Regions from separate parts of the Nonomuraea sp. NPDC049784 genome, predicted to be linked through region 1. Evidence: riboswitches for the same ligand, from Rfam matches in the RefSeq annotation. Region 1 holds a riboswitch; each other region holds the start of a gene.
The links. A riboswitch is a leader RNA that binds a small molecule or an ion and turns the genes downstream of it on or off. The one in region 1 is predicted to bind cyclic di-AMP.
Positions count from the first base shown of each region.

Region 1 (4,204 bases):
ACCCGTTCGCGGCCGTCACCGGCACGGACGCCCTGCGCGGACCGGCGCAGACGCTGTACTCCACCGGCTCGTTCTGGTTCTCGGCGGTCGCCATGGCGGCGGCCAAGGCGACCATCGAGACCCTGCGCGACACGGACGGCATCGGGGCCATGGAGCGGGCCGGCACGCAGCTTCGCGAGGGGCTGCACGCGCAGGCCAAGTCCCACGGGTTCGTGGTGAACCAGACGGGGCCGGTGACGATCCCGTGGCTCAGCTTCGACGGGGACGCCGACCTCTCCGTCGCGATGTACTGGAGCGACGCCTGCCTGCGGCACGGGGTCTACCTGCACCCGTGGCACAACTGGTTCATGTCGGCCGCGCACACGGAGGCGGACGTGGCGAAGGCTCTGGAGGGCACGGATCAGGCGTTCTCGGAGACCCGTGCCCACTTCGGCTAATCCCGTTGGCGGCACACGCCACGAGTGACCCGCCGCCCCGTAGTGCGGCGGGAGGGCCGGAAAGAGGGGTTCAGGTGGCGGTGAGCTTGGTGATCTCGTCCACGATGGACGGCCAGAGCGGGCGCGGCAGGTCGTGGCCCATGCCTGCGTAGGTCACCAGGCGGGCACCGGGGACGGCCGCGGCCGTGGCGTGGCCGGCGGCGACCGGGATGAGCTGGTCGGCCTCGCCGTGCAGCACCAGCGTGGGCACCTGTAGGCCCGTGAGCAGTGCCGTACGGTCTCCCGAGGCCATGATCGCGGCGAGCTGCCGGGCCGTGCCGTCGGGGTCGAAGCAGCGGTCGAACGCCAGCCCGGCCAGCTCGGTGATCCTCTCAGGGTCCAGCTCGTATCCGGGCGAGCCGAGGACCGACCAGGTCCGCACCGCCTGGGCCATGACGGATCCGCGGTCGGGAGCGGGCCTGGCCAGGAGGACGGCGAGCGCGGCCTCCGTCGGCGGGGCCACCGAGGGTCCGGGCGTGGACATGATCGAGGTCAGGGTCAGCACCCGGTCCGGATGGCGGATGGCCAATGCCTGGGCGATCATGCCGCCCATCGAGGCGCCGACCACGTGCGCGGCGGGCCAGCCGAGGGCGTCCATGAGCCCCGCCGCGTCATCGGCCAGGTCGTCCAGCAGATACGGCGAGGGCGCCCCCAGCGCGGGAGCGCCCTTGTCGTGGAAGTGGGTGGAGAGGCCCGCGTCGCGGTTGTCGAACCGTACGACGTGGTGTCCCTGCCCCGCCAGCAGCTCGCAGAGCCCTTCGTCCCAGTGGATCAGCTGGGCGCCGAGCCCCATGATGAGGAGCAGGGGACGGCCCTCGTGCGAACCGAAACTCTCGTAGGCGATTTCGATGCCGTTCGCGGCTACACGGGTGGTCACGAGGACCAGAATGACATTCTGGTGGTGGCCCGTAAAGTCAGATCTTGATGAGGTTGCGGATGCGCTCGCTGGTGAGCGCCACGCTGCCGCCCGCCACGGCCACGGCGCCGGCCACGACGGCGGCCGTGCTCTTCGAGAGCGGTGCGGGCACGGCCTCGCTGGCCGCGGGAGGCTCGGCCGGGTTGTTGTCCTCCTCGGCCCAGGCGCCGGTCGAGAACGGGACCGGGTAGTTCTTCTTGCCTGGACCCTGGCCCCACTTGGTGATGACGTAGTCGACCTTGATGTGGCCCTCGCCGCCGTTGCCGTCGACGCCGAGCGTGTCGGAGTTGAACGTGCCGCCGGTGAGCTCCGCGAAGGTCTTGGCGTCCAGGTCCAGCATGACCCCGTTGTTGGAGGGCACACCCGGGCCGCGGTCGCCGACGAAGAAGGGCAGCTTCTTGCCCTCGTAGACCACGTAGCCCTCGGTCATGAGCGGCCAGCTCGGGCTGGCGGCCAGGCCCTTCTGCATGGGCTTGCCGCTGGCGGGCAGGCCGGTGTCACCGGCGCGGCCGGAGGAGTCGTCCCAGAAGTATGAAGCGGTGGTCGAGCCCTTGAGCAGGACCTTCTCGCCAGTGCTTGAGTCGGCGTGAGCCGCGGTGCCGGCGCAGGTCAGCGCGCACACGGTAGAGCTGGTGAGCAGAGCGAGAGAACGCAGGCCAAAACGTGCAGACATGAATTTAAGTCCTTCGCGACGGGGGCAGGGAGGTTCGCTCGCTCGAAAAAGGGCGTAGCAGGGCAAAGCACCTGACAATGGGGGGAGAAGCTACGCAGAGCGCGAAACGAGCCTGAGGAAGGGACCGCTCAGGAAGCGGCGGCTATCACGCTGTCTGGGAGTTCGACGCGGTCGTTCAAGTCGTTCATATGTCCTCTCCATCTCGCCTACCGGGTTAGCTGGCGGGTTCGGGCGTGGAGATGCCCTACCGACGCTTGGTCGGATTCACCCCATTTGCGGTGGGTCCCCGGTTCCCGAGTGATCGGGATTCGGCGCCAGCCAGCTGTTCCTCCTCTGTGAGGTCCACGCCACCGGCTGTGAATTGGGCAACACTCTAACCACGCATTCCGGACATACGCAAACACTTCGTCATGAAACGGGCAGAAGATCTACCTTCCCGTACAAAGAAAAAAGGGGGTACGGCAGTGCCGTACCCCCTGAAAATCCAGCCTCAGCCGCCGCTCTTGCGCCTGAACGATCTTTTACTCGCAGCCGGACCGTGCGCCCCGTGGATCTTCGATGGGTCGCCGCCCTTGCCACCCGCGCCCGAGTCCGCGTGCAGGTTGCGCTTACGCTCCAGCGCCTCGCGGAACTTGCGCTTCATCTCGTCCTCGGGAGTTTCGCTGACTTCCGGCTCCGGTGTATCCGCCATGAGGACCTCCAAGGTGTTGGGGACAACTCACAGCTTCGCATGGCCCCGCTTACGACGCGAAACCGGCTTCGACCCTGCCTTGCGAGACCGCCGGCGCGTCCAGCCGCCTGCCCGGCATCGCCACCAACGCCACGAGGGCGATCAGCGCTCCCACCACCCCCAGCGACGGGATGACCACGGCCGCCGCGGAGGCGTGCGCGGCGGCCAGGCCACGGCGGCGTCGGCCCAGGTGTGCCCGTCCAGACCCTTCCCCGTCAGCAGCAGCGCGCCGATGGCCACGGTGAGGATCGCGATGCCGGCCTAGTCGGGACGCCCACCCCCCAGTGCCCGGCCGATTCAGGAGCCGGAGCACGACGATTGCGATCAGCAAAAGGGCGAGCGGCATGTTTGCCGGAATTTCTCCAGAGAGGATGCCTCGGCCTTCAGTTCAGGTCGGGGGCGGGTATCGCACTCCTACAAAGCAGGGCAGGGCAAGCCGCACGGCGTCGGCGGCGGCCCTGGCGCGCGGCAGGCCACCCTGCGTCTCGTCATAGTGTTCGGCCTCGAGGTCGTAGTCGAGCACTGGGTCCTCCTGGCGTCGGGTGTGCTGCCCGCAGGGTAAAGGGGAACCGTTCAGTTCCTGGTGTTGGGTTGGAGCGGCTCAGGAAATACACCCGGCATGATGGTCAAGCCCCCGGTCCTGCCATGAGCCTCCTGGGCCGTGACCTGGCGCTGGATCTGGGAGGCGCGAGCACACGAATCTACGCCAGGGGCAAGGGCATCGTGCTCGACGAGCCCTCGGCGGTCATGCTCGACGACCGCACCGGCAAGGTCATCGCGTACGGCGCGGACGCGGCCGACGGCGAGACGTGCCGGCCGGTCAGCGGCGGCCTGCCGGCCGACGGCGAGCTCACCTGGCGCATGGTCAGGCATTTCCTGAGCAAGGTGCACCGGCGTCCGTTCGCCAGGCCACGCCTGGTCATGGCGCTGCCCGACAGCTCCACCCCGATCGAGCGGACGGCGCTGAGCGACGTGGCGTTCGAGGCGGACGCCAGGCGGATCGTTCTGGTCCCGCACTCGCTCGCGGCGGCGCTCGGCGCCGGGCTGCCGGTCGACGACGTCGCCGGGAACATGGTGATCGACATCGGGCGCGACTCGGCCAGGATCGCCGTCCTCTCGTCCGGGGCCGCCGTGTCCACGACGGCCGTCCCAGGCGGCGGCGAGGCCGTCGACAGGGCCATCGTGCGCCTGGTCGAACACGAGCACGGCCTCCTCCTCGACGAGCACGAGGCCGAGTCGGCCAAACGCCACATCGGCGCAGAGTGGAAACCGACGCACCGGCACGTGACGGTGCACGCCCGCGACTCGGACACCGGCCACGAGCGCGAGGTACGGCTGCCCGTCCAGCAGATTTACGAGGCGACCAGGCAACCGGTCGAGGCGATCGTGCGGGCGGCGATGGAGACGGT
Region 1 is NZ_JBFAMX010000017.1:34,288-38,491, forward strand. It holds gene AB0J09_RS07185 (aminotransferase class III-fold pyridoxal phosphate-dependent enzyme) at 1-437, shown strand, start outside; gene AB0J09_RS07190 (alpha/beta hydrolase) at 508-1,353, opposite strand; gene AB0J09_RS07195 (hypothetical protein) at 1,391-2,065, opposite strand; cyclic di-AMP (ydaO/yuaA leader) riboswitch at 2,254-2,389, opposite strand; gene AB0J09_RS07200 (DUF5302 domain-containing protein) at 2,556-2,756, opposite strand; gene AB0J09_RS07205 (hypothetical protein) at 2,898-3,035, opposite strand; gene AB0J09_RS07210 (hypothetical protein) at 3,184-3,318, opposite strand; gene AB0J09_RS07215 (rod shape-determining protein) at 3,441-4,204, shown strand, end outside.

Region 2 (4,204 bases), on a different contig from region 1:
GTCATGCCGACATACCTTAGTTGGTATTTGACCATAGGTAGGGCAGAACATCATGGTTATGCCATGTCCGAGCGAATGACGATCGAAGTCGACGGCCGCATGGCCAGCTATCTGACGGCGGGCGAGCGGGGCCCGGTGGTGTTGCTGCTGCACGGCACGTATTGGAGCCGGGTCTGGGAGCCGGTGATCGACACTCTGGCTGCGGCGGGGTTGCGGCCTGTGGCGGTCGATCTGCCGGGGCTGGGCCGTTCCGAGGGGGAGCTCACGGCGGAGACGGCGGCGGTGCCCGCGCTGGCGGCGTGGGTGGGGCGGTTCGCGGCCGCGGTGGGTGCGCAGGCGCCGCTGCTGGTGGCGGGGCACGACATCGGGGGTGCGGTCGCGCAGCATCTGCTGGTCGAGTCGGAGGTACGGCGGCTGGCTCTGGTCAATTCGGTCACGTACGACTCCTGGCCGGTGCCCGGGGTGGCCCGTTACCGGGATCCCGCTGTGGTGGCGGCCACGACCGTGGAGGAGTTGCTGGCCGCACGCCGCAAGGCCGTCACGACCGCGCTGGCTCGGCCCGCCTCCGAGGCGGAGTTGGCCGGCTACCTGGAGCCGTGGCACGACCCGCGGGTCGGCCGGTCCTGGATGGCCCTGGCGGGCGCGGCCGACAGCCGCTACACGCTGGACCTGGTGCCCGCGCTGAAGGCCGATGAGACGCCGAAGCTGCTGGTGTGGGGCGAGGACGACACGTTCCAGGAGGTCCGGTACGCCGAGCGCTTCGTCGCCGAGGTCCCGAACAGCACGCTCGTGCGCATTCCCGGGGCCGGGCACATCCCGATGGAGAACGACCCGGCGGGGGTCGCGCGGGCTCTGGCGGATTTCTTCCTCTCATGAGCTCCGGGGGCCGCGCCTGCGGGCTGCGAGGGCGACGATCGCGAGCAGGACCAGGGCGAGCGTCAGCGCGGGTGCGGGGCCGATGTTCAGGTGCAGCGTGGCGCCGGCGAGCGCGCCGAGGAACATCGCCGCGACGGAGGCGAACCGGCGGAAGGCCGCCCGCCCGGGGGTGTCGGCGGCCAGGCCCGTCAGGGTGGTGGTGAGGACGTTGGTGACCAGGTCGGGTACGCCCAGCGCGCGTACGGACGCGTTCTGCAGGCCCATGCCGCACGCGAGCAGCGCGATGAGCGCCGCCCTGGCCCCGGCGGTGTGGTGTCCGGCCGTGAGGGCCACCACGAGGCCGGCCGCGACGAGGACCGCGTGCACGGTGGTGGCGATGGTGAACGCCCGCCGCGCGTTCCCCACCTGCCTGGTCAGCAGGCCGGAGCTCCACGCTCCGGCACCGAAGCAGGCGAGGGACAGGGGAGGGGCCCATTTCGACAGGTCTCCGCCGCCAAGGAGGGCGAAGCCCAGGAAGACGGTGTTGCCGGTCATGTTGGCGACGAAGACGCGCCCCAGGCCGAGGTAGCTGACGGCGTCCACGATTCCGGTGACCATGGCCAGGAGGATCAGCAGGGCGGGCAGGACGCCGTGTGGGTTTCCGCCGCGGGGGAACAGCCCGTCGGCGGCCCACTGGAGCCCGCCCCTCACGGCCGCTCCGCGACGACGGCTCCTGGGCGTGGGCTGGGTCTCATGGCGGCTCCTTGGCGAGGTTCGCGCGTGGCTCTTCTCGCGAGCCTGCTTCCCTCGGGTCTTCCCAGGTGGCGGGCCGCTCATCCGACTCCGGCGCGGACTCGGAGGCGCCGGTGCCCAGGCGCTTCACCGGTGGAATGCGAAGAGCGCGCGCCCCTTTCGGGGCGCGCGCTCGTCTAGCGCAACAGGGTCAGCCGGCGTACTGCGGGTAGCCGTAGCCGACGACCTGGGACTTCGGACGCACGCGCTCTTCGACCTTGCCGTTGCCGGTGTTGCCTTCGACGGTCGAGATGGTGCCGTCGCCGTTGTCCTTCTCGACGAACCCGACGTGCTGGATGTCGTCGAGGCTCTTGCTGCCGCTCCAGGAGAAGAACACGACCGCGCCGGGCTTGGCGACCGTGCCGAAGCGATGATTGGCCGCGAACCACTTGGCGTGGGTGACGGTGTAGGCGTCCCAGCCGATCTGCGGGCGGGCGCCGGTCTGCTCGCCGACCCAGGAGACGAACATCGAGCACCAGGCGGCGTTCACGTAGTCGGCCCGGCTGCCGCCGTCACGGGCGATGGTCTCCGCGGCGCGCTGTGAGTTGGCGTACCACCTCTGGTACGGGGTGCCGCCGCCGTAGGCGTTCTCGGAGGTGCCGACCTGGGACTTGGCGAGCGCCAGGACCTGGGAGGCGGTGACGTTGATCTTGGTTTCCCGGGACTTGGCACGGTTGTTGTCGTGAGTAGCTGCGGTGGCCGGCTGCTTGTCCGCGGCGGAGGCCGCGGTCATGTGGGCGCCGAGCCCGGAGGCCAGGACGGTCGCGCCGAGCGCGGCTCGGACGATGTTGGTCTTCGTGGCAGCGGTAATGCGGAACTTGGCCATCGAGGGGGTTACTCCTTGCTTCCATGCCGCTTACCGGGTTAGCTGACGGGTTCGGGCGTGGAAGCTGCCCTACGGCACCGAAGTGCCGATTCACCCCATGGGACTTGGGTCCCCGGTTCCGCCCGGAGGCGGATTCAGCGGTCACAGGACGGTCCTGTGATGTGTGTCGCGATGGTCGGACATTGCCGGACAAACCGGACGAATGTCTCAAGAATGCCTCAAATGTAATGCATAAGGCAAGAGGCTACAAATCTGTAACGACCCAGCTAGGCGAGCTGCCTGCGAGCCGCGGCCAGGAGCCCCATCATGGCAAGGGACTCATCAAGCGGCATGACCGAGCTTTCGGTCCTGCCTTCGGCCGTCGCGGCGCGGACTTCGCGGAGCTCTCCGGCGTATCCGTTGTCCGCCGGATCGAGCACATGCTCCTCCGGCTCCATGGAGCGCCCGGAAAGCAACATCCGCTGCGGGGCCCAGAACGGCGCCTGGACGTCCGCCCGCATCTGAGTACCTACAACACAGGCATGGTTCGGGTAATTCCCGAGCAACGAGGTCTCTACGAGAGCCCGCCTGCCGCCGGGGTAGAGCAAGACCCCGGCCGCCTCCGCGTCCACGCCGTTGGGTGCCAGGGACCCGGTTATCCGCAGGTCAGAGGGCATGCCGAGGAGTAGCTGAGCCAGGCCGAACGGGTAGATCCCCAGGTCGAGCAGGGCCCCGCCGCCCAGCTCCGGCGCCCACAGCCGGTGCGCCGGATCGTAGGGCTTGGCGAAGCCGAAGGAGGCGTGCACGGAGCGGATGTCGCCGAAGCGCTCGTCGGCCGCGATCTTCTGGATGAGGGGGTTGAAGCGCATCCACATGGCTTCCATGAGGAACACGCCTGCCTCGCGCGCCAGCCGTACCATCTTCTCCGCGTCGTCCACGGTGGCGGCCAGCGGCTTCTCGCACAGCACGGCCTTGCCCGCGGCGATGGCGGCCTCGGCCACCTGTAGATGCTGGGCGTGCGGCGTCGCGACATAGACGGCGTCCACGGCCGGATCGGCGCACATCTGCTCATAGGAGCCGTACGCCGACTCCGCGCCCAAAGTGGCGGCCAGGGTCTGCGCCCGTCCTAAGTCCCTGGACCCGACGGCGGCCACCCGCATCCCCGGCTCGGCCACGATGGCCGCTCCCACAGTCCGCGCGATACCGCCTGTCGCCGCAATGCCCCACGCAAAATCCCGCACACGGGAGATCGTAGACGAATCACATCATGTCGAACGTGTCGGGATCGGGACCGAAACGCCGGCCCCTGTTCAGCGCGCCGATGGCGGCCATGTCCTCGGGGTCGAGGATGAAGTCGAACACGTCGATGTTCTCGGCGATCCGCGACGGGGTCACGGACTTGGGGATGACGACGTTGCCGAGCTGCAGGTGCCAGCGGAGCACGATCTGCGCGGGCGTCTTGCCGTACTTGCCGGACAGCACGGCCAGCGCGGGGTCGTCGAGCAGGCCCTTGCCCTGGCCGAGCGGGCTCCAGGCCTCGGTGAGGATGCCGTTGGCCTCGTGGAAGGCGCGCATATCGCGCTGCTGCAGGTACGGGTGGAGCTCGATCTGGTTGATCGACGGCACGATGTCGGTCTCGTTCATCAGCCGGGTCAGGGTGTCGATCGTGAAGTTGGAGGTGCCGATGGCCTTCGCCCGCCCGTCACGGTAGATCTTTTCCATCGCCTTCCACGCCTGCACGTACTTGTCCTG
Region 2 is NZ_JBFAMX010000212.1:11,757-15,960, reverse strand. It holds partial or broken gene AB0J09_RS33290 (LysR family transcriptional regulator) at 1-5, opposite strand, end outside; gene AB0J09_RS33285 (alpha/beta hydrolase) at 64-876, shown strand; gene AB0J09_RS33280 (YoaK family protein) at 871-1,566, opposite strand; gene AB0J09_RS33275 (CHAP domain-containing protein) at 1,799-2,473, opposite strand; cyclic di-AMP (ydaO/yuaA leader) riboswitch at 2,486-2,623, opposite strand; gene AB0J09_RS33270 (Gfo/Idh/MocA family oxidoreductase) at 2,740-3,693, opposite strand; gene AB0J09_RS33265 (aldo/keto reductase) at 3,713-4,204, opposite strand, start outside.
Region 2: linked by a shared signal. The riboswitch ahead of AB0J09_RS33275 (CHAP domain-containing protein) and the one ahead of AB0J09_RS07195 (hypothetical protein) in region 1 are both predicted to bind cyclic di-AMP.

Region 3 (4,204 bases), on a different contig from region 1:
CAGACCCTCGCCGGCGTCGTCCACGCCGAGCGCCCGGATGTGCCGGCCGGTCAGCGGGCTCCAGAGGTCCACCTTGCTGCCGCACCTTGTGGCCAGCACCGGCTGATCCCCGGCCCTGCCGAAGGCGCTCTCGCTCAGCGAGAACCCCCACCTGGGCAGCTTGGCCACGCGCTCCTGTGTGACCGGGTCCCACACGTCGGCGCCGGCTGCGAGCAGCGCCCGGCCGTCGGCCTCGCCGAAGGCGAGAGCGGTGGGTGAGGCGTGATCCATGCCGCCGAAGGTGACCTGGCCACCCTTGGCATCGCCCTTCCGGGTGATCCCACGGATCTTGCTCAGTGGCTGCCACAGCATGGTGCCGTAGGCGGCACAGCCACTGCTCGCGATGTACGGCCGACCGGCCACATTTCCGGCTGCCAGTCCTCGGCAGCAGTGGTCATAAGGCGAGATGTCGCAGTCGTGGCCGCGGCCGCTCTGGCGGCAACCCACCGAACCGATCTTCTTTCCACTCGCCGCGTCCACCAGGAGCACCGTGTCACTGTGCGTGCCGACGGCCAGCGCGGGCACGCCCTGCACTGTGGTGAACAGCGCCAGCCCCGACCCGCCGTAGCCGGTCCGCCGGTGTCTGTGCGGCGTCTGTGCGTCCCAGACCTGCACCGTCCCGTCGAGACCGGCCGTGGCCAGGCAGAGGCGTCCCTCCAGGCGCCCGAAGGCGGCGGCCGTGATCAGGCGGGTGTCGGCGTCCAGGTCGACGTCCGTCTCGTGGCCCGGGTGCCAGATCACGGCCTTGGCGGGCCGTTCCCACGCCCCGACGGCTCCGGTGTGGTTCGCCACGAGCATCACGTTCTGCCCGGCGTGAGTGGTCATGGTCACCGGCCCCTGGTCGCGGTCGAACCCCTGGCTGGGGGTCCTGTCGCCGAGGTTCTCCAGTTTCAGGTAGACCACCTCGCGGCTTTGCACCGTGTAGCCCGGCGGGTGTTCGATCCGGACCACCACGGCGACTTCGGGCCGCCCGCTCCATACGCCCACGAGCAGGGGCGGAGCGAACCCGTCCTGCTCCATGTCCTCCCAGACATCGCTCGGTTCGGCGGTCCCCAGCTGCTCGCCGGTGGCGACGTCCCACACGTACAGCTCGTAGGGGCTCAGAGAGGCCAGTACGGTGCTCTCGCCCAGCTTCGCCACCGCGAGGTCGAGTATCCCGTCCCTCTCCTCCGCACGCAGCTCTCGCACGAGCTCGCCGGTGGCCGGGTCCAGCAGGTCGACGCGCCCGTCCTCGTCTTCGGCCGGGAAGCCGCGGTTGTCGAAACCGATCGCCACGGCGAGCAGCATCCGCCCACCCTCGGCCTCGACGAAGGCCATGGCTGTCGGATGGCCGCCGGTCGTGTCACAGGTGAACCCGCTCGCTCCGGTGAGCAGGTCCCAGGTGCGGATCGTGCCGTCGTGGTCGCCGCCGGCCAGCACCGGGCGGCCGTCCACCACGCCGAACGCCAGGGCGCGGACGCTCGCCGTATGGCCCTCCAGGTCCGGCCCTGACTGGTCGAACGCGTCGCGAAGCCGTACCACGTGGTCGTCGCCGCCACTGGCCACGAACGTGCGTCCCTCGAACTCGCCCATCGCCACCGCCCAGACCGGGCCGTCGTGGCGGGCCGTGCACACGTGGAAGGCCGTGGGCCGCTCGCCGGTTTCCCATGCCAGAGTCCATGTCCCCGGCCCTATCACATCGAATGCTGTCAGGGCTTCCGGTTCCTCGGCAGCGGCGGTCGCGCACAAGTACTCGAGCCGTTCGGGGCCGGGTAGAGCGAGAAGCCGCGGGAGCGCCCGGCGATAGGCCCGCAGCAGGGCCGGTGGGCACGATCCGCCGAGCGCGCCGCGGAGGAACGCCGGACCGGCTTCGTTCAATAAGGTGAGATCGAGCGTCATCGGCGCTGTCCCTCCTTTTGCTCTCGATCGGAACCGAGTTTGGCGAGCTTCGCCAAGTTCTCCGGCAGCCCGCCGCGCCCTGATCGCCCGGAACGTGCTCGGCGTCCAGCGACAATCGGGGCTTTCGCTCGGGCGATCCGTCCGGCCTCGGCCGGGTGCCGGCGCAGGTAGCCCTCGATGGCGGTGACGAACCGCGGGGTGAGCGCCAGGGCGCTTCTTCGAGGACTCGCGTCACGATTACCCGTGGAATGATGCCAAGTCACAATAGCAACGTACGGGTGATTCGCCCCATGTGTTGACAACCGTAGGCCTTCGCAGCGCGACACATGCTTTCGTCCGTAGCGGTGAGCGGGGCCCGGAAGAGGCGGCCCTCAAACTTTACCGAGCCCGAAAACCCTGACAGGCACGGCATTTCAGTACCGTTCAGCGGCCGATACACGCAAATCCCATTTTGCCCTACTTGCACTATCTATGGATAGATGCCTATCTTTTGCCTAATCAAGGCATAGATGGGACGACTTTCGCCGCATCGTTGCCGCTTCGTTGACCGGACCGTGCGCTGCCCTCAGAACTCTTCGTGGACAGCGTTCGGCCGCCGAATCCGCGCCTCGCGGAGCCGGGGACCCACCTCTTGGGGTGAATCGGACGCCAGCCCAGGCTGCGCCCGTAGGGCACTTCCAGGCCCGAACCCGTCAGCTAACCCGGTAGGCGGCATGGAAGCAAGGAGTCAATGCCGTCATGCCCAAGCCTCGGCTTGCCACAGTCGCCCACGCCCTCAAGAATCACTTCGATCCCCTCACCCAGCGCCTCAGCTTCGTCGTCGCCGGTGCGATCATCGCCGGGACCGCCGCCGTCGCCAGCGTGGCCGGCATGGCGCTCGCATCCTCCACGGAGAACGGCCCTGCGCACGCGGCTCAGCATGAGACCGGATCTCTCACGTATGGCCTGGACATCTCCAACTACGAGCCCCAGTACGACTGGAACGCCAGCACGGCCAAGTTCGGCATCATCAAGGCCACGGAAGGCACGAGCTTCCGCGATGCCTCCTTCGCCAGGCACTGGCTCCAGCTGGGCAAGAAGGGGATCGTGCGCGGGGCCTACCACTACGGCCACCCCGGCAACGACCCCGTCGCGGAGGCCGAGCACTTCCTGTCCGTGGTGAACTCCCAGCCCGCCAAGCCCGGCGACCTGCTGGTCCTTGACCTGGAGACCACGGACGGCAAGTCCGTCACCGAGGTCAACACCTGGGCCAAGACGTGGCTGTCGTACGTGAAGGCCAAGACCGGGATCACCCCGATGTTCTACAGCGGCTGGAACTTCGCCAACACCTACGGCAGGGGCCTGGCCCAGTACCCGCTGTGGGTCGCCCACTACAGCAAGGCCAAGGGATCGATCACCCCGCCCGCCGACTGGAAGTCCTGGACCATCCACCAGTACACCGAAACCCCCATCGACCAGAACGTCTCCGCACTGACCGCCGACCAACTGCGCAGCCTGGGCCGCCGCGCTGCCTGATCGGCGCCTGGAGCGCCTGGTACGGCAAGCGCGGCGAACGGGCCACCTCGCCAAAGCCGCAGCAACCACCACGGATCCACGAAGGAACGCTGCGAGTCCTTGAGCCGCACGATTGCGCCGTCCACGCCTACCTGTGGCTGCGTCACCTCATGTGTTCGGCCATGACCCGCCGCATGTCGGAGGCGGCCCGCAGGGTGCCCCGGACGGTGCCGGTGACCTTGGAACGGCCCGTTCTGCGCAGGTAGTCCACCTCCACCTCCGCGATCCGCCACCCGGAGGCGGCCGCGCGCAGCACCATTTCGAGCGGGTAGCCGAACCGGCGATCGTTCAGCCCGAGCGCCAGCAGCCGGGACCGTCCGGCGGCCCGCATGGGCCCGAGGTCGTGCAACGGCGCCCCGGTGCGGCGACGCAGGCCGCGGGCGATGACGGCGTTGCCGAGCCGGGCGTGCCAGGGCCAGGCGCCTGCCACGCGCGGCCGGCGGGCGCCGAGCACCAGGTCGGCGTGGCCGCCGATGACGGGTTCGGCGACTCTCGGGAGCTGGCGGGGGTCGAGGGAGGCGTCGGCGTCCATGAAGCAGACCACCTCCGCGCTCGCGGCCAGCAGCCCCGCGTGGCAGGCGGCACCGAAGCCGCGGCGCGGCTCGTGTACCACACGGGCGCCGAGGTCGCGGGCGACCTCTGCCGAGCGGTCGGTGGAACCGTTGTCGACCACCAGGGCACGGTATCCGTCGGGCATACGACCGAGCACCCAGTCGAGCGCGGCCTCCTCGTT
Region 3 is NZ_JBFAMX010000064.1:2,935-7,138, reverse strand. It holds gene AB0J09_RS16495 (hypothetical protein) at 1-1,917, opposite strand, end outside; cyclic di-AMP (ydaO/yuaA leader) riboswitch at 2,501-2,643, shown strand; gene AB0J09_RS16490 (GH25 family lysozyme) at 2,656-3,432, shown strand; gene AB0J09_RS16485 (glycosyltransferase family 2 protein) at 3,575-4,204, opposite strand, start outside.
Region 3: linked by a shared signal. The riboswitch ahead of AB0J09_RS16490 (GH25 family lysozyme) and the one ahead of AB0J09_RS07195 (hypothetical protein) in region 1 are both predicted to bind cyclic di-AMP.

Region 4 (4,204 bases), on a different contig from region 1:
TCGCCCCAGATATCATCCCTGGGAGGCGACACAGTGAGGTTTGGCAGGGTGCCGGTGGCCGCGGGTCTCGCGCTCGGGCTGGTCCTGTCCCCTATAGGCGCTGCCGCCGCTGATCCCAAACCCACACTCCGGCAGGCCAAGGCCAAGCTTGAAAAGCTCAACGACAAGGCCGACAAGGTCGTCGACCAGTTCAACACGGCCACGGAGCGCTACAAGAAGGCCAAGAGCGCTTATACCAAGCTGAACGACAGCTACAAGCGCAAGCTGGCGACCGTCGCGGACCTGCGTTCCCAGGTGATAGGCATGGCCGTCGACAGCTACAAGTACGGCACCGACCTGACCTCCTTGCCCGGGCTGATCAGCACGGACAACCCCCAGGCCCTGCTGACGGGGCTGACGCTGGCCGGGCAGATATCGAAGGAGCGGGCGGAGAAGCTGGCCGCGTTCGATCGTGAGAACCGCGGGCTGAAGGTCGAGCGTGACAATGCGCAGAAGGCACTGGAGGCCGCGGACAGGGAGCGGGACGGGGTCGAGAAGGAACGCTCGGAGATCATGAAGCTGATCAACGAGCAGAAGAAGCTGCTGAGGAAGCTGGGCGCCTACAATCCCGGCAACCCGAACAGCGTCGGCATCAAGTACTCGGGCCCGGCCTCGGGCAACGCCGCCGCCGTCCTGCGCTTCGCCTTCGCTCAGGTAGGCAAGCCGTACATTTACGGCGGGACCGGTCCGGGAGGCTACGACTGCTCAGGCCTGACCCAGGCGTCATGGCGCGCCGGCGGCGTGTCGTTGCCGCGTACGACGTGGCAACAGTGGGCGTGGGGGGCCAACCGCAGGGTCTCCTTGGACGACCTCCAGCCGGGGGACCTCATCTTCAGCTCGAGCTTGGGCCACGTCGTGATGTACGCCGGCAACGGGGACATTGTCCACGCGCCCCAAACCGGCGACGTGGTCAAGGTCGTCAAGCTCTCCTCCTACGGCAACTCTCTCCTGGGCGCCATCCGCCCGTAGGGCGCCATTTCTGAGAGTTCCCGAGTACAGGGGCTGGGTTTCCGTCGTCTGAGGCGCGTCTCCTGGCGCTGGGCCAGCGATCGACTGCGCGCGTCTCCTCTACCGCATCAGCCTGCGCGGCACCGTGGAGGTCTACGACATCGCCATCGCCCAGAGCACCCAGCACTCCGACGCCCACCTGCCCGGCGTCGAGGAATGCCTCGTGCTCACCCACGGACGCGTCAGCACCGGCCCGACCGATTCCCCCACCGACCTGGCCGAAGGTGATTCCATCCGGTTCAATGCCGCTCGCCCGCACCTGTACCGAGGTCACGCCGCGGACAATCGCGCTGTCCTTCTCATGGTGCACCCGGAGAGCTGACCAGAGCATCGGCAGGACAAAAGGCCACCATCTTGGGTGACTCGAAGTAGTCAGCCGTGTGAGGTAGGTAAGGCGGGCGCGTACTTGCCCCAACAGTATTCAGGGGTCTTCAGCCATGTCAGGTGCACTGCCTCGGTAGGAGCGGTCTTCGTGCATTCGAGGCATCAGACGCAACACATTGCGAGATCGCGCGGTCAGCGCTGAATGGCCGTGAGGAAGTCTCCGGGGGCTCACGTGACTTCGCGACCTTCAAGCCTCTGACCAGCTACATCGCTTGATCGACCTAAGGCATCGCTCATGCTGGCGTGCGTTGTTGGTGGAGGCGGCGCACGTCGTCGCACGTCGCGGCGCTCTGCCGCCTTCCCTGCGCCGGGCCGGCGAGGCGTTGTGCGGTGGGCCCGGCGCAACGTGTACGGCGGCCGGGGTGGAGCTCGTCGTGCGGGATGCTGTGGCTGAACGATCATTCGAAGCGCTTCTACGATGCAGCGTCGTTAATGTCGGCCAGGGCAGCCGGAGACGAGCCGGTCCACGGCGGGAACGCTCCCACGCATGAGCGTCGTGTGGGGCATCGCAACAAATGTGAAAAAGGCGACAATTACGGCCTGACAAACGCAGGCGAAACGAAGTGTGAGCAGTGTCACATTTCGATAAAGGAGCCTGGGGTTCCAGCAGGGATTTCCGCTCTTACAGCACCCTTTATCTGATCTTTACAGCCCATGTCTCACTTTGCTGATTCTTGACGGTTCGGCGTAGCTTCGGGCGTCGTCGCGGCGAACAAGCCATGTCCTCCGCGAACCCGCATCGGTCTCTCCCGATGTGAGACAGATAAAGATCCGCTGGTCGCCGCCCATATGCGCATATCAACATCTTGATCGGGCGGTGGCCTGCCGAGTCCGTGCAGCCAGGAGGCACGGAGCCGGGGACCCAGCGATCCCAGTTCCCCAGGGATCAGGGGTGAATCGGCGCGCAGATCGCGCCGTAGGGCTACTTCCAGGCCCGAATCCGTCAGCTAACCCGGTAGGCATTCGTGGAAGACTCAAGGAGAAATCCTGTCTACCTCCCCGCAGAACCCCCGTCTGTCCCGCCTTGCCCTGAGTGGCGTAGCGCTCACGATGACCGTGACGGCCGGAGGTCTGGTCCTCCATGCCCCAACGGCGCAAGCGGCGGCGAGCGCGTCGGATTCGACGGCCAAGGCGGCCACAGCCGCCCGAACCTCGAAGTCGGCCAGGGCCGCAGCGCTCAGGGCAGTCAAGATCGCTCGGCAGAAGTCCAAGGCCCGCAAGGCCGTCTCCGCGGCCAAGCACCAGATCGGTGACCCGTACCGCTACGGAGGCACAGGTCCTGGTTCGTTCGACTGCTCCGGCCTCGTCCAGTACGCCTGGAAGAAGGCTGGGGTGAAGATCCCGCGCGTGACGAGCAGCCAGTTCGTCCGCATCAAGAGCAAGGTCTCCTGGCGGAATCTCCAGCCTGGTGACCTGCTGTTCTTCAACGGGCTCGGCCACGTGGGCATGTACGTCGGCAAGGGCAAGATGATCCACTCGCCGCGGACAGGCGAACGGGTGCGCATCGACAAGCTGGGCACATGGCGTAAGTCGTCCTTCGTGGGCGCGGTCCGTCCCGGCCTGTGACCAAGCCCCGCCCGAACCCGTTTCGGGCGGGGCTCGTCCTCTTTTGCTGAGGTCCCTTTTATATTTGTTACGGCGGAGCACGTGCGGCGCCACCCGCCGCACGTGGCTGAGGGCCTCCAGGGAGACGCTCGCTGACCCGCACGGGGTTGGCCGCCGCAACGGCGCACGTTGGACCGCACAACCCTTGACCGCCGGGACGCAGGGGAGGGCGGCTGCCTCCCACCCCACACCTCGCCACACCCCTGGCTTCGCGCCGCTCGACACCGCGCCACACGGCTTCATATCTCTGGCTTCGCGCCGCGCGGCTTCACATGGCGCGACCCTGGCCGTTGGTCAACGGGCCTCGGCGTTTGGCTGGCGACCCGCGTTCGGCGGCGCATGACGGGCGGCTGATGGCCCGTGTCGAGTCCGGTGCGTGTCCCAATGGTCCCCGGGCATGACGGCGCGGCCCACCGATCATCAGAGGCCCGTCGATCCAGACCCCGGCGCCCGCTGGTCCGGAGCGCGGTGCGGCCAAGGTGCCCCCTGCGGGGCGGCTACGATCGGGCATCGTGTCTGGGTGGGTGAGTCAACGGGTCGCGGTGGTCTCCATCGTGCTCCTCGCCGTCGCTTCCGCCGGCGCCCCCACCCCCGATTCGCCGATCCTTCCGCAGGAGGCTCGCCACCTGTGGAGTGATGGTGCGGTCGTCGTCGGCGGAGCGCGGTCCGTAGTCGTCGGACACCACGCCCCATCCGGTGAGCTCCGCGAACTCGCGCGCAGGGCCGACGCGGCCGGGCGGCGGGTCTCGGACGTGCTCGGCCGGCCAGTACGACCGCTGATCGTCGTTCCCGGCTCCGCCGCCGAAGCGGCCGGGCTGGCTGGGTTGGACGGGGCGGGAGAGGTCGACGGGCTGGCCGCGGTGGCCGACGGCGGGCGGGTGATCGTCGTCCCCGAGTTCTTCGCCAAGCTCAACTCCACCGGCAAGGACGTCGTACTCACCCATGAGCTCACCCACGTCGTGGCGGGCACCGACCGACTGCCCGTCTGGCTCTACGAGGGGTTCGCCGACTACGTCGGCTACCGCGACTCCGGGCTGCCCGTGAGGACCGCCGCCGCTGAGCTCGCCGCCGAGGTGCGGTCCGGCCGGTTGCCGGGTGAGTTGCCCGGACCTGCCGCTTTCGCCGCCGACGGGCGGGACCCCCTACGGCTCGCCAGGGCGTACCAGGA
Region 4 is NZ_JBFAMX010000141.1:3,421-7,624, forward strand. It holds gene AB0J09_RS26715 (NlpC/P60 family protein) at 34-1,008, shown strand; gene AB0J09_RS26720 (cupin domain-containing protein) at 1,133-1,369, shown strand; cyclic di-AMP (ydaO/yuaA leader) riboswitch at 2,245-2,408, shown strand; gene AB0J09_RS26725 (C40 family peptidase) at 2,482-2,997, shown strand; gene AB0J09_RS26730 (hypothetical protein) at 3,549-4,204, shown strand, end outside.
Region 4: linked by a shared signal. The riboswitch ahead of AB0J09_RS26725 (C40 family peptidase) and the one ahead of AB0J09_RS07195 (hypothetical protein) in region 1 are both predicted to bind cyclic di-AMP.